2 regions of the Ruegeria sp. AL7 genome follow, and region 2 is predicted to be linked to the other one. Evidence: riboswitches for the same ligand, from Rfam matches in the RefSeq annotation. Region 2 holds a riboswitch; the other holds the start of a gene.
The links. Region 2 has a riboswitch for cobalamin ahead of ACR3E2_RS00625 (ABC transporter substrate-binding protein). Riboswitches for the same ligand answer to the same signal wherever they lie in the genome.
Positions count from the first base shown of each region.

Region 1: another riboswitch for cobalamin. It lies ahead of ACR3E2_RS18030 (DUF4198 domain-containing protein); the one in region 2 lies ahead of ACR3E2_RS00625 (ABC transporter substrate-binding protein).

Region 1 is NZ_JBQFJF010000002.1:177,232-184,549, reverse strand. It holds gene ACR3E2_RS18050 (ATP-binding cassette domain-containing protein) at 1-429, opposite strand, end outside; gene ACR3E2_RS18045 (ABC transporter permease) at 429-1,502, opposite strand; gene ACR3E2_RS18040 (substrate-binding domain-containing protein) at 1,610-2,629, opposite strand; gene ACR3E2_RS18035 (ROK family transcriptional regulator) at 2,819-4,009, shown strand; cobalamin riboswitch at 4,131-4,329, shown strand; gene ACR3E2_RS18030 (DUF4198 domain-containing protein) at 4,462-5,247, shown strand; gene cbiM (cobalt transporter CbiM) at 5,254-5,865, shown strand; gene ACR3E2_RS18020 (cobalt ABC transporter permease) at 5,862-6,425, shown strand; gene cbiQ (cobalt ECF transporter T component CbiQ) at 6,425-7,204, shown strand; gene ACR3E2_RS18010 (energy-coupling factor ABC transporter ATP-binding protein) at 7,201-7,318, shown strand, end outside.
Region 2 is NZ_JBQFJF010000001.1:116,533-123,850, forward strand. It holds gene ACR3E2_RS00605 (GntR family transcriptional regulator) at 1-38, opposite strand, end outside; gene ACR3E2_RS00610 (GlxA family transcriptional regulator) at 205-1,155, shown strand; partial or broken gene ACR3E2_RS00615 (ABC transporter ATP-binding protein) at 2,046-2,555, opposite strand; gene ACR3E2_RS00620 (FecCD family ABC transporter permease) at 2,552-3,547, opposite strand; gene ACR3E2_RS00625 (ABC transporter substrate-binding protein) at 3,598-4,602, opposite strand; cobalamin riboswitch at 4,756-4,948, opposite strand; tRNA gene ACR3E2_RS00630 (tRNA-Gln) at 5,110-5,184, opposite strand; gene ACR3E2_RS00635 (NADPH:quinone reductase) at 5,275-6,264, opposite strand; gene ACR3E2_RS00640 (SH3 domain-containing protein) at 6,376-6,837, opposite strand; gene ACR3E2_RS00645 (2-hydroxyacid dehydrogenase) at 7,036-7,318, shown strand, end outside.

The DNA.
Region 1 (7,318 bases), on a different contig from region 2:
GATATTCTGGATGGTCATCAGACCCAGTTCGCTCAGCTTTTCGCGGGCGAACTTTTCCATCGCCGGACGGTCTAGCATTCGAAGCCACGACCCGAGCGGCCCCTTTCGCCGAATTTCTCGCCCCATAAACATATTGTCCGCAATCGACAGGGCAGGGGACATGGCAAGCGTCTGGTAGACGGTTTCAATACCGGCTTCACGCGCGTCGATTGGTGAATGGAAATTCACCTTTTGACCTTCAAGCCAGACATCGCCTTCGTCTGGCGTCACTGCGCCGGACACTGCCTTGATCAGCGTCGACTTACCCGCGCCATTGTCGCCGATCACCGCCAGAATCTCACCCGGCATCAGGTCAAAATCGCAGTGATCCAGCGCAGTCACCTTGCCGTAGCGTTTCACAAGGTTCCGTCCTTTGAGAATGGGTTCCATCAGGCTGCTACCTTTCTGATCCACTGGTCGACCGCGACCGCTGCGATGATAAGGATGCCGATCAGCAGGAACGTCCATTGTGCATCCGCGCCCAGCAACCGCAGCCCAAGCGTAAAGACACCCACGATCAGGGCACCAAACAGGGACCCCAGAATAGACCCGCGTCCGCCAAACAGCGATATCCCTCCGATCACGACCGCGGTAATGCTTTCGATATTGGCCAGCTGGCCCGAGGTTGGCGAAACCGACCCGATCCGGCCAATCAGGGCCCAGCCCGCAAAGGCGCAGATCAGCCCGGACAGCATGTAGACGGATATCAGCGTGCGGTGCACGTTGACACCAGACAGTTCTGCCGCTTCGGGGTCATCTCCGACGGCATAAACATGCCTGCCCCAGGCCGTGTGCCGCAACGCGTATGCAAGGACGAGGATCAGCGCCAGCATGAAGACCACCCCGACGGTAAACACCGCCCCGCCCACGTTAAACTTGGCACCAAACAGTTGCAGGATGGCGGCGTGTTCCTCGATCTCCTGCGACCGGATCGTTTCGTTTTGTGAATAAAGAAAATTCGCCGCAAGAACGATCTGCCACATGCCAAGAGTGACGATGAAAGGCGGCAGCTTGATGCGACTGACCAGAAACCCGTTCAAGGCCCCGATTGCCGAGCCAACAGCAAGGCCGCACACAATCGCAACCGAAGGCGGCATTCCATAGCGGAAGGTAAACTGCCCCATCACAACCGACGACATCACCATGATGGCCCCAACACTCAGGTCGATGCCTGCGGTCAGGATCACAAGGCTTTGTGCCGCCGCCACGATCCCGACGATCTGAACCTGTTGCAGGATCAATGTCAGCGCAAAGGGCGAAAAGAACTTGGGGCCCAGCAAGACACCAAAGATGACGATGGCAGCGACAAGGACAATCAGCGGGACCAGCGACGGGTTCACATGCAGAAAATGCTGAACCGTCCCGACAAATCCGCGTTGGTGATCGTCAAACTCGGCAACTTGCTCTGGGCTGCCTTTTGCGGCGGTTTCGAAATCGTCAGCTTGTCGTGAAGAATCGGACATAGAACTTCCCCCAAAGCGTCAGGTTTATGACGACTTTAGCAAGGTTTCAGGCGTGTGGGTGGTTTTGATAAGTGGAAGGCCGCGCTGCGGCCTTCCACACGTTCAGCTTAACCCCAGCAGAGGTCCATGCCTTCCTGAACCGAGATGGACTCGACGCCGTCGGCGGCCTTATCCGTCACAAGCGCCACGCCGGTGTCAAAAAAGTCCTTACCGGGTGTGTTCTCGGGTTTCGTCCCTTCGTCCGCCCATTTCTTGACAGCCTCAACGCCCAGCGATGCCATCAGCAGCGGGTATTGCTGGGATGTTGCGCCGATGACCCCGTCCGCCACGTTCTGCACGCCAGGGCAGCCGCCATCGACGGAAACGATCAACACGTCATTTTCGCGCCCGATAGCCTTAAGCGCTTCATAAGCGCCCGCTGCCGCCGGTTCGTTGATGGTGTGCACCACGTTGATCGTCGGGTCTTTGGCCAGCAGGTTCTCCATGGCGCGACGACCGCCTTCTTCGTTGCCAGCGGTGACATCGCTACCAACAAGACGCGGGTCGTTTTCATCGCCAATCACGTTCGGATCGGCCAGATCAACACCGAACCCCTGCAGGAACCCCTGATTGCGAAGCACATCCACAGTGGGCTGGCTGACCGCAAGGTCCAACGTGGCGATTTTGGCGTCGTTTGCCGCATCTCCCAGAGTGGCTTTTGCCCATTGTCCGATCAGAAGCCCCGCAAGGAAATTGTCGGTGGCAAAGGTCGCGTCGGCCGAGTCGATAGGCTCAAGCGGGGTGTCCAGCGCAATCACCAGCAGCCCGGCATCGCGGGCCTGCTGCACCGCCGGAACGATGGACGACGTATCTGACGCGGTCAGCAGGATACCCTTTGCGCCATCCAGAATGCAGGTTTCGATGGCCTGAACCTGAGTTTCGTGGTCGCCGTCGACTTTGCCGGCAAAGGCCTTCAGCGTCATGCCAAGCTCTTCGGCTTTAGCGGTCGCACCCTCTCTCATTTTAACAAAGAAAGGGTTGGTATCCGTCTTGGTGATCAGGCAAACGGTTTCACCTTCGGCCATTGCACTGCTTGCCATGGCCGAAACCGCCAGCGCCGTGGCTCCTGCAAGTTTCGCAAGTTTCATCGGTAGTCCTCCCAGTTTTCCCAATGCCCGTCCGGGCATACGTCTGATCGGGCGAAAACCGGCCCGATCGAACGTGAAAACCATCACAAGATTCGAATTTTGAGTCAATAAATAAATCACTCTTATTTATTATTGACAGAAAGGAAGGGTTTCAACATTGTCGTCATGAAGGGGATGGCCGTGTCTGCAATGAACTCTTTGGACAATACCACTGGCGTACGCGAGCCAGATATGCGCGGCACCAACCAAAGTGGAATGCGGGCCCGAAATGAACGGCTTGTCCTGTCACTGGTCCGGCGCCATCAGGCCCTCGCAAAATCTGAAATCGCGCGGATGACCGGGCTGTCGGCGCAGACGGTCTCGGTCATCATGCGCCAGTTGGAAACCGATGGGCTGCTTCTGCGGGGCGAACCGATCCGGGGAAAAGTCGGACAGCCCTCGGTTCCCATGCGCCTGAACCCGGATGGCGCTTATTTCTTTGGGCTCAAAGTCGGGCGGCGCAGTACCGAATTGGTGCTGACGGATTTCCTTGGCAATGTCAGGCACCGTGAGCGGCGGACTTATGATTTTCCGACGCCCGAGGCGACATTGAGCTTTTCCAAAGAAAGCCTCGACAAAGTGATGGCGTCACTGTCGCCCGAGGCGCGCAGCCGGATCGCGGGTCTTGGGATTGCGATGCCGTTCTACCTTTGGGACTGGGCGCAGACATTGCAGGTTCCGCAGGAGAAAATGGATCCGTGGCGTGACGCGGACCTGAAAGGCGCGCTGGCCGCAAGCTATGACTTGCCGGTATTCCTGCAGAACGACGCAACGGCCGCCTGCGGTGCCGAGCTGGTCTTTGGCCCGGCGGAAGGCCCACGAGATTTCCTGTATTTTTATGTGGGCTTCTTCATCGGGGGCGGGGTGGTTCTGAACGGCTCGATCTTTTCGGGGCGGGGAAACGCCGGTGCGCTTGGCCCATTGCCCGTGCCGGACGACGCAGGCGGAGTGAAACCATTGATAGATGTCGCCAGTCTTTATGTGCTGGAGCGCGCAGTTGGTGGGAATGCCGAAACAGCCGGCTCAATCTGGGAAACGACACAGCATTGGGACCTACCGGAAACCCACCTTGAGAACTGGCTGAAACAAGCGGCGCACGGGATCGCACATGCCATCGTCTCGTCTTGCAGCCTGATCGACTTCGAATCTGTCAAGATTGATGGCTGGATGCCCACAGGCATCAAGGCGCGGCTGGTGGAATTGGTCGAGGTCAAGCTATCAGACATGAACCTGACCGGGCTTGAACGGCCCTTGGTGCAGGTGGGGACGGCAGGCCCGGATGCCCGCTCATTGGGGGCGGCCAGTTTGCCATTGTCGGAAAGATACCTGCTCGAAGGGTAGGTTCATTCCCGAAAAACCCTGACCTGCATCCAAAGCGGATCCGTCGGAAAAAGGGCATCGCCCGCTAAACTTTTTGACAGCCAGCGCAATTGATCGTTGACGGATGCCGAAGAAGTCTGGCAAGCCGCTCGGCATGTCCGGTTCCGGGGCGTGCTCTGGAATCAATAGGGAATGCGGTGCGGGCTTTGGCCCAATTCCGCAACTGCACCCGCAACTGTAAGCGGCGAGCAGGGCTGAAGTGCCACTGGTGTTAATCCGGGAAGGCCAGCCCAACGCTTTGACCCGCAAGTCAGGATACCTGCCGGACATGTGCCTTTGACAAGGGCACTCCTAATCGGCGACGGGATGTGCGTCGGAGCAGGATGCTTGAAAAAGCAGCTTAGCTTGGACATCCCCGCAGTCAAAACGCATCTCGTACCGGGGTTGGTACGATGGGACAAGGACGACTATTGATGACCAAGCTGCTTTCCGCAGCCGCTGTGGCGATAGCGCTTCCAGCGGTGGCAAATGCTCATTTCCTGCTGGAATACACCGCTGACACCATGATCGACGCACCGGGGAATGTTCCGGTCAAGCTGATCTTTTGGCATCCGTTCTCGAACGGGCACGTTATGGATCTGGACAAGCCGCAGGAATTCTACGTGATCCACAACGGTCAGAAAACCGACCTGCTGGATACCCTGGAACCCGTGCGTTTCACCGGTGGCGAAAACGAAGGCGCGGCATTCAAGGGTTATGTTCCCGTCAAACGGTCGGGCGACTATGTGCTGGTGACTGTTCCCCAGCCCTATTACGAGGAATCCGAGAATATCTATATCCAGCAGATTGCCAAGGCATTCCTGAACCGCAACGAACTGCCGACCGACTGGATGAACCCGGTGGGCTTGCCGGTTGAGATCATCCCGCTCAACAAACCAACCAACATCATCGCGGGTTCGACGTTTACAGGTCGGGTTATGGCCGAAGGCCAACCGGTTGCGGGTGCCGAGATCGAGATCGAGTACATGGCCGCAGAACCGGACATGGAAAGCGCGGCCGCTTCCGCCCCGTCGGTCTCGCCGATGCCGGGTGGTGCATTGGTCGCAATTTCGGATGATAACGGGTATTTCACGTTCGGCGTTCCAAAAGCCGGATATTGGGGATTTGCCGCACTCGGCGCCGGTCCCGTGACCGAACACAACGGCAAAGAACTCAGCCAGGACGCGGTGATCTGGATCCGCGCCTGGGATTTGGAGTAACCGTAGATGCACATCGTTGACGGAGCCTTGTCCAACCCTGTCGTGATCGGCGGTGCAGTCGCTGCTGCGGGTGGAATTGCCATGGGCCTCAGGTCGCTGGATCTTGATCGCATCCCCACTGCGGGAGTGCTGTCTGCCAGCTTTTTCGTGGCATCGCTGATTCATGTGCCGATTGGCCCTTCGTCAGTGCATCTGATCCTCAACGGAATGGCCGGGCTTTTGTTGGGCTGGGCCGCATTCCCGGCCCTGTTCGTCGGGCTTTTGCTGCAGGCCGTCTTCTTTGGCTTTGGCGGGTTGACGGTATTGGGGATCAACACCCTGAACATCGCGTTGCCCGCGGTTTTGGCCGGGCTGATCTTTGGCCGCCTGATCGCCCATGGCTCACCTCTGCAAGGTGCGATATGGGGCGGGGTCGGCGGTGCCTTTGCCATCGCCGCTACAACCGGCATGGTTGCGTTTTCACTGGCCTTGTCCGGGGATGCATTCCTGCCAGCGGCCAAGCTTGTTTTCTTTGCACATATTCCTGTCATGGCGATTGAGGCGATCCTGACCGGGTTCGCGGTTTTGCTGGCGCGCAAGGTCAAGCCCGAGCTGTTTGTCAAAGGAGCGGCCGCGTGAGGTACCTGGCGATCATTCTGGCGCTGTGCTGCGCACCCGCACCTGCCTTGGCGCATAAGGTCATAGCCGGAGTGTTTGAATCCGGTGACGCCATCGAAGGCGAAATCGGCTTTTCCAATGGTGACATGGCAAGCGGGGCCGAGGTCATCGTCAACGGCCCGGACGGAGCCGAGCTGGGCCGTATCGTAACAGATGCAGACGGGTTCTTTATCTACACGCCAAACGCGCCGGTGGCCCATACTTTCTTTGCAAACCTTGGTGCCGGGCATGTGGCCGAGGTCACCATGCCCGCTGCGGATGTCGCCCGGATCATGGGCGTTGAAGCGGAACCCGACACCGCGCCGACAAACGCACCTGCCCAGACAGCGGCGGTGCTCAGCGATGAACAACAACAGGTCATTGCCAGGGCCGTGCGGGATGAGCTGCGCCCGCTGCGTCGGGAAATAGCGGCTTACCGCGAACAAAATGACCTGCAAACTGTTCTGGGTGGGATCGGATATATCGTCGGTCTGTTTGGTCTGGGCTTTTACTTTGCGGCACGCCGCAAGCTGGCGGCCTGATGGCGCACGTTCTGGGGCAACAGGAAAGCACGCTGATCAAAGCGGGCGCGCAGCGGCGCGGCGCGATCAACCCGCTTGATCCAAGGATGCGGATCGTCATGGCGGTTGTCTTCGCGGTGGTGACTGTCGCGGTGTCCTCGCTGACAGCGCTGTGCGCGGCTTTGGCGGTGTCCCTTTCGCTTCTTGCCGCGTCGCGTCTGCCCTGGCGGAAAACGTTGAAACGCATGGCCATGATGGATGGGTTCATCCTTTTCATGCTGGTGCTGTTGCCATTCTCCATGCCCGGCGACCCGATGTTCACGCTCTGGGGGTTTCCCGCAAGCTGGCAGGGTTTCTGGAAAGCGGTCGAGATCGCCTTGACGGCCAACGCGGTCATCCTGTCCCTGATGGTGCTGGTCGGCACGATGGAGCCGGTCACGCTTGGCCACGCCCTGCACCGCCTGCGCTGCCCCGAAAAGCTGGTTCACCTTCTGATGTTCACCATCCGCTATATCGAGGTTCTGCGGGAAGAATACCTGCGCCTGCGCGCGGCCATGAAGGTACGCGGTTTTCGCCCGGCAACAAACTGGCACACCTATCGTAGTTTTGGCTATCTCGTGGGCATGATGCTGGTGCGCGCGATCGAAAGATCCGAACGCATACTTGATGCGATGAAATGCCGGGGGTTTTCAGGCCGTATGCTGCTGCTTCAGGACTTTGCCCTGACCCGAAGGGACATCGTTTTTGCCGCAGGTCTTGGTGCCCTTTGCGCGGGTCTGATCATACTGGATTTGGCATGACACTGATTGCGCTTGAAGATATCTGCTTTGCCTACCCTGGTCAGCCACCCGTTCTGGACGGTGCCAGCCTCAGCCTGTCCGCCGGTCAACGCCTGTCGCTGACGGGTCCGAACG
Region 2 (7,318 bases):
CTGAGCGCATTTTTGCGCGACTTGGCTTCGTCTTTCATCCTTTGGCCTCACTATGTCCTCTGGCTGCCGTGTCCGAATCGCGGTGGTCGTATTTTTGTATTTCTAAAAAATACAACTTGTATACAAAAAAATCTCGTGCAGCATGGGTGTCTGCAAAATAGACTCACGCTTGGGCGTCGGCCCAGTTTGGAAATGGTCCTGCTCATGCTTCAGACGCAGCACTTCGCCTTCATCCTTGTCGAGGAGTTTTCGCACCTCGCCTTTTCCTGTGCGGTCGAACCGCTGAGGATCGCCAACCTAGTGAGTGGCGATGAGCTGTATCGCTGGTCTTTTGTATCCGAACAGGGCGAGCAGGCCGTGTCTTCCAATGGATCCGTCACTCTTGTGCATTCCGGACTTGAGGAACTACCCAAGTGCGATCAACTCTTTGTTTTGTCGGGCATTCACATGCGTGACCACGTGACTCGTTCCCTTCTGGCTGCACTGCGGCGCGAACGCGCGCGCGGAACGCGGATCGGGGCATTGTGTTCCGGGGCGTGGTTGCTGGCCGAGGCCGGGTTCCTCAATGGTATGCAGGCGGCGATCCATTGGGAGTACCACGACGCATTCATGGAGGCGTTTCCGGATGTCAATCTGGTGCGCAGCGTCTTTGTCGCCGACGAAAAACACATTACCGCATCAGGTGGAACCGCGACTGCAGACCTGATGCTGCATCTGATCGAACGCGACCATGGCGAAGAACTGGCCACTGATGTTGCGGATCAGATGGTCTATAACACTGTGCGTAATGCGACCGCCAAGCAGCGCGTCTCGCTGCAATCGCGCAATGGAATGCGCAATGCCCATCTGGCAAAAGCGATAGATATTATGCAGGACAGTCTCGAAACTCCTGTCTCACCATCCTTCATTGCCGGTGTTTTGGGTATTTCCACCCGTCAACTGGAACGGTTGTTCGGCAAATACCTTAATACTTCCCCCAAAAGATACTTTATGGAGATGCGGCTGGAACGGGCCCGGAAACTGCTATTGCAAACCGAGGCGTCGGTTACCGAAGTCGCCGTGGCCTGCGGCTTCGAAAATCCGGGTCATTTCTCTAGGGTGTACAGATCCAGTTTCGGCATCACGCCGCACGCGCAACGCAACAAGATCAACTGAAAAAGATGGGTTGCTGGTTCGCGCTTACCGGCGGGGGTGCCGCGATCTGTTGGCCTCGAACTGGCCTGACCTGGCACCCCCTGATCCTGCCGGGATACCCCCTCGTTAAAAACTGGACTAGTCAACAGACCGGCAGGATTACCCACCAATAAATCTCGATATTGGCATAAGTATATCAAGAACTTGTCATCGACAGGTTTGTTGTGCCCTGTTTCGTTAATCTACCGTTAATTTAAGGCTCAGATTGAGGCTTTGATTGTGGGTAATCTGCAATATCGACATGCGGTCGCCGCAATCTGTTCAACCTGATGGCGTGTCGTGATTTGTGTCAGGCCTCAGAGGTTTCTAAAAGGAATCTGTTTCACGGTTCAAAACAAGTAGTGAACATATCACTGAGGTTTGGTCGACCCACGCTCGGACAACGCGCCTGCCGATCATCTTTGAAGGCAAAAAACGAACGAATCCAATCCAGGTCAGAATCAAGACAGCATTCGACGGGCAACTTGACGGGTTGTGAGGAAACCCAGGTCAAGATTGCGCGCCGTTGGAATATGGCTTTGAGGCCGTAGATTGTACGTATCTGGCATGCTGCGCTGACGACACTGATATCCAGTACGACCAGAAGCGATCGGAAGCCGTCAGTCCAGATGATAGGACAGAAACCGTTCTGTCCCGCCGGTACTATACCCCCACTGTGCTTTGACACCGAAAACTTCTGAAACGGTTTCCAAAGACAGGGCATGTTCGGGCGGGCCAAGAGAGACCAGCCGCCCTTTTGACAAAACAGCCACCCGGTCACAGGCCATCGCCTGATTCAGATCGTGCAGCGCCATCACTGTCGTCACTTTTAGAATTCGAACACAGTTCAGGATCGACAGTTGGTGATGAATGTCCAGATGGTTGGTCGGTTCGTCCAAAAGCAAGAGTCCCGGTTGCTGAGCCAAAGCGCGTGCGATGTGCAGTCGCTGGCGCTCTCCTCCCGACAATGTCGCCCATTCTCTGTGTGCCATATCGGCCATTTCCACGGTTTGCAGGGCTTTGTCGACTTGCCAGGTGTCCTCGGCGCGCCACGGCCGTAAGGCCGACAGCCAGGGCGTGCGGCCCAGTTCGACCACGGATCGTGCAGTCACGCGTTCGGCCGTATCAGCCTGTTGTTCAACGATGGCAATCCGTTGGGCAATTTGTCTGCGCGACAAATGCGAAACGGGATGACCCGCTATGACGACTTTTCCTGAAACCGGACGTACCAACCCCGCCAGCAGGCGCATCAGCGTTGATTTCCCTGAACCGTTAGGTCCGACCAAAGCAAGTGTTTCGCCGGGCTCCACGACAAAGGATACGTCTGACAGCAAAGTCTTGCCGCGAACGGAATATGTCAGGTTTTTCGCCTCGATCTTCATCGGGCGCTCCTCTGGCCGCGCACCAGAATTACGGCAAAGGCAGGCGCACCGATCAGGGCGGTGACCACCCCAATCGGCAGAACCTGACCCGGGATGATGATGCGCGACACGATATCTGCGCCGATCAGGAAGACCGCTCCGATCAAGGCGGCGGTTGGGATAAGCCTGCGATGCCCCGGTCCCACAAGGAACCGGGCAGCATGAGGGATGACCAGCCCGACAAAGCCAATGGATCCGACGATAGAAACCATGACAGCTGTTGTAAGTGCGGTCGCAAAGATCAGGGTTGCCTGCACCCGACGTACCGATATGCCCAGCGAGGCCGCTGAATCAGAGCCGAAAATAAAGGCGTCCAGTGCTCTGGCGTGAAAGCGGCAAATGAGCCAACCGACAAGGGCCACCGGAATGGCCAGATACACATCCGGCCAGCGCACGCCGCTGAGGTTTCCCATCAGCCAGAACATGATCCCGCGCGCCTGATCGGCATTGGCGGATTTGGCGATGATGAAGGCCGTCAGCGCATTGAACAACTGAGACCCGGCAATTCCCGCCAGGACGATCTGTGCCGTCGCAGCCCGTCCGCCCCCTGCGCCAGCGGCTCGGGCCAGCAACGCGACAAAACCAAAAGCCAAAAGCGCGCCATTGAACGCGCCAAAAGACAGCGACAAGGCCCCCCCACCCAAACCAGCGATGGTTACAGCCACGGCACCCGTCGAGGCCCCGGCAGAAATGCCCAAAATGTAAGGGTCGGCCAACGGGTTGCGCAGCAAAGCCTGCAACACGACCCCTGCGACAGCCAGACCGGCACCGCAGGACGCAGCGACCAGAGCGCGAGGAATCCGGTAGCTCCAGATAATACCCTGATCAATTGGGTCTACAGGAAAGTCCGCTCCGGCCAGCTTGTTGGCCAGAACGGAGAGAACCAAATCGGGCGACAGAGAGGTTTCCCCGATCATCGCGCCCGCAAGAACCGCCGCAGTCAACAATGGCACGGTAAGGCACGCAGCCTTGAAACCCTGCCGTAAAATTGCGGCGACCTCGTTCACAGGTTGTTTCCGATGGTATCCAGCTTCTCGGCCAGATCCTCCAGCGCCGGGATTGCGCGGATGGTGGCGTCCATGGCCTGCGCATCCATAATGACGATCCGGTCATTTTTGACCGCATCCATCTGGCTGGTCACCGGATCAGTGCGCAGGAACTCCAGCTTTTTCAGGTAGTCGTCCGCAGCAAAGCGACGGCGGTCCATCTTGGCGATAACAATCACCGTCGGATTGGCTTTGGCAATGGTTTCCCAGCCCACTGTTGGCCATTCTTCATCCGTCTCGACGACGTTGCGGATACCCAATTTACTCATCATGTATCCCGGTGCGCCTTTCTGTCCGGCCACAAACGGGTCGCTTTCCATTTCGGGAGAGGAAAACCAGAATACGGCTGACACATCGTCCAGCTTCACGGTTTGCGCCTTGGCGACGGCTGCGGCTTCGCGGGCCTTGTACTCGGCAACCAGGTCCGTGCCGCGTTCGGATACATCAAAGGCTGCCGCCAGTTCTTCGATACCCTGATACAGCGTATCGGTCGAGAACGCTTGCAGGCGGGTGCCATCGCCGCCGACCGTATTGTCTTTGCCGATGCAATCTGCAGGCATTACGTACGTTGGAATGCCCAGTTCGTGAAATTGCTCACGCGTGGCGACGATGCCCTCGGGTCCGACATGCCATTCATATTGCGCTGCGACCAGTCCCGGCCGCTTGGCAACAACGCTTTCAAAGCTGGGATCATTGTCCGCCAGACGCTCTACCTTGGCATTCACCTCGGCATATTCAGGCAGCACCTCGTTGAACCAGACCGAAGTTCCAAGAACCTGCTCGCCCAGACCCAGCGCATAAAGCACCTCGGTCGCGGCCTGGCCGACCGTGACTGACGACGTCACTGGCGCGTCAAACGTGACCGAGTGACCGCAGTTTTCGATAGAAAGGGGAAAGTTTCCTTCGGCGGCAGCGCTGGTAGCCAGCAAGGAAAGGCCAAACAGGCCAGTGCGTAGAAACATGACAATCGATCTCCATGTGTCAATGACCAGAGAACGGGTGAATGGGCATTTACCGAAGCAACAGGCGCTTTACTGCCTGCCGTGAGCGCAGGGTAGAAAATAGACCGCCCGGCGCGTTTCTTCGGCAACCTCCCCGGACAACCCCGCCCGGCGTGTTTCGGTTTCATACCGGCAGGTCTCCTGACTGACGGGTCTTTGTCTGTCCTGTCTTCCCAGACCAAAATGGCCCAGTGACGGAAATGGACAGCGCTCGCCGCCTACAGTTGCGGGGGCAGTTCCGGTTGGCACCAAAAGGCACCTCGGATTCCCTCTTAGCCACATCGGGACCGGTAAAACGCGGGTACCTTAACACTTACCCTGCGGCAAGAAAAAACTCCGGGGTCTTTCCTATTTTCTCGCAAGAGCATGCACCTGCGCGTCTCAACATGGCGCTGATATCAGAAAAGCCGCTGAGAACGCGCCAAAATCCGGACCCAGATTCATAGTGTGTGATATTAGGGAAAATCATGGCTGGGGTGGTAGGATTCGAACCTACGATACACGGTACCAAAAACCGCTGCCTTACCACTTGGCTACACCCCAACGGTGAGCGGCTATCTACGATTGTTGATGGCAGGGTTCAAGAGCGTTTTGCAAAAAAAGCGAGCGCCGTAAAATTTTTTTGAAGGCCCCTCATTTGGTGTCGATCAACACCGCTCCGGTACGGTTGCCTTCCTGTACCATCGCATGGGCGGCAGCGCATTCTTCCAGTGTAAAGACCTTATGTACGGGGCAGATCAATGCGCCATCAGCCAGTGCCTTGTGTAGAGTCTCTATTGCGGCGGCGCGCAAATCTGCGGGCAGCAGGTAGATCAGGACTGCCTCGAGTGTCACGGCCTTGAACATCATGGGCCCAAAGGGAAAGACAGGTGTCATATTCCGGGCAGATCCATATGCGTTGATACGGCCGTTCTCGGCGATGACGGCAATGTTGGTGTCAAGGTTCTGTCCAAATTCGACATCGACGATTCGACCAATTGTACGTCCATCATTTGCGTCGAGGATCTGATCCGAAAGGTGTTCACCGGAGTAGTCGAGAACGACATCTGCACCGGCTGCCTTGACCCGGTCAAAGCTGCGGGTGCTGGCCGTTGCGATCACATTGGCTCCGGCCCATTTGGCAAGCTGGACAGCCAGATACCCGACAGTACCCGCCCCACCATGGATCAAAATGGTTTGCCCGCGCGGCGTGCCGCCCGAAAACACCGCATGGCATGCGGTTAGGCCCGGAATTCCAAGAATTGCCCCGGTTTCAAGTGACACCGTCTCGGGCAGTTCTACAGCCTGAGATTCAGGCAGGGTGATGTGGCTGGCAGCTGTACCGAACGCGCGTTGCCATTGCCCGTTCCAAATCCACACGCGCTGACCAATCCGCGTCGCGGGTACGCCATCGCCAACCGCTGTGATGACTCCAGCCCCGTCGCTGTGCGGAACGATCAGCGGAAACGGAGGTTCTGTGACACCCGGTCGGGCCCCCGCGCGGGCCTTGATGTCCGAGGGGTTTACGCCGGAAAAGGACAGCTCGACCGTGACTTCACCCGGTCCAGGCGAACTCGGGGAAATATTCTGTATACGCAAGACATCGACAGCGTCTCCGAAGGCTGAATAGGTGACTGCGCGCATAGGGTCCTCCGTTTAGGTCGAGTTAAGCGGCGATTGGGCCGGTAACTCAAACAGCTTGTCGCGCTTTTTCGGGGCGATGCGCAACCGCGGATACCGGAAATTGTCTTTCGCCTATTCCCGAATTTCGGAAGAATCGACGCCCCAAAGGTTCGATTTCAGTGTCCAGCCACGGTATCCGCCGGCGGTGATCCTGCACCAGTCCAGCGAACAGGCTCCAAGGCGCGCCACCACTCCGGTCTCGAAATGGGCATTCACGGGCGAGGTCGGGTCGGGGCGGGCATAAACAGGCAGCATCTCGGATTCGATCAGCACCGTTCGGACGCCAGACAACAAGGCATAGTGAACCCAGCCACCCGCGCCGTCGCGGTCTTGGACCTTGCGCCAGTTGCCGTATTCGGCAGTGACCTGCAGCGGCATGCCACGCCTTTTGAATACCCAATCGATTCGGTGGGTTAGGGATGGTCCGCGCCGCACGTTCCCTTCGGCTGCCTTCATCGACACATATCGGGGCAGGGGCAGGTTGGTGACCGATCCGCGTTTGACTTCGGCATGTGCGGCGCAGGCACCGAACATGACCAGAAATGCGGAAACTACCGCCAGAAATCGGCGTTTTACCGGTCGAATACCACTCACTGACTGCCCGCTCTTATGCCTGTTGATCCGGTTTTGAAAAAAGGTCGACTCAATGCCATTGGGGTTCTTGTGCCCCGCCTTATCCTGCGCCACGATGCCATGGCGCGCGTCCGTTTGCAAAGCAGTGGGAGAGCCGAGGTGCCAAGAGAACGTTTAAGTGTTGTCGTTACGCGACGGTTGCCTGAGGCAGTAGAAACCCGGTTAAGCGAATTGTTTGACGTGCGCCTGCGCGACGACGACACCCCAATGACGCGTGAAGAATTAGTAGCAGCGGTGCAGGATGCCGATGTGCTGGTGCCTACGGTGACCGATACCATTGATGGCGGGCTATTGGGTCAGGCAGGTGAAAAGCTGCGGCTGATCGCCAATTACGGGGCCGGTGTCGATAATATCGATGTGGCGACGGCGCGGCAGCGCGGCA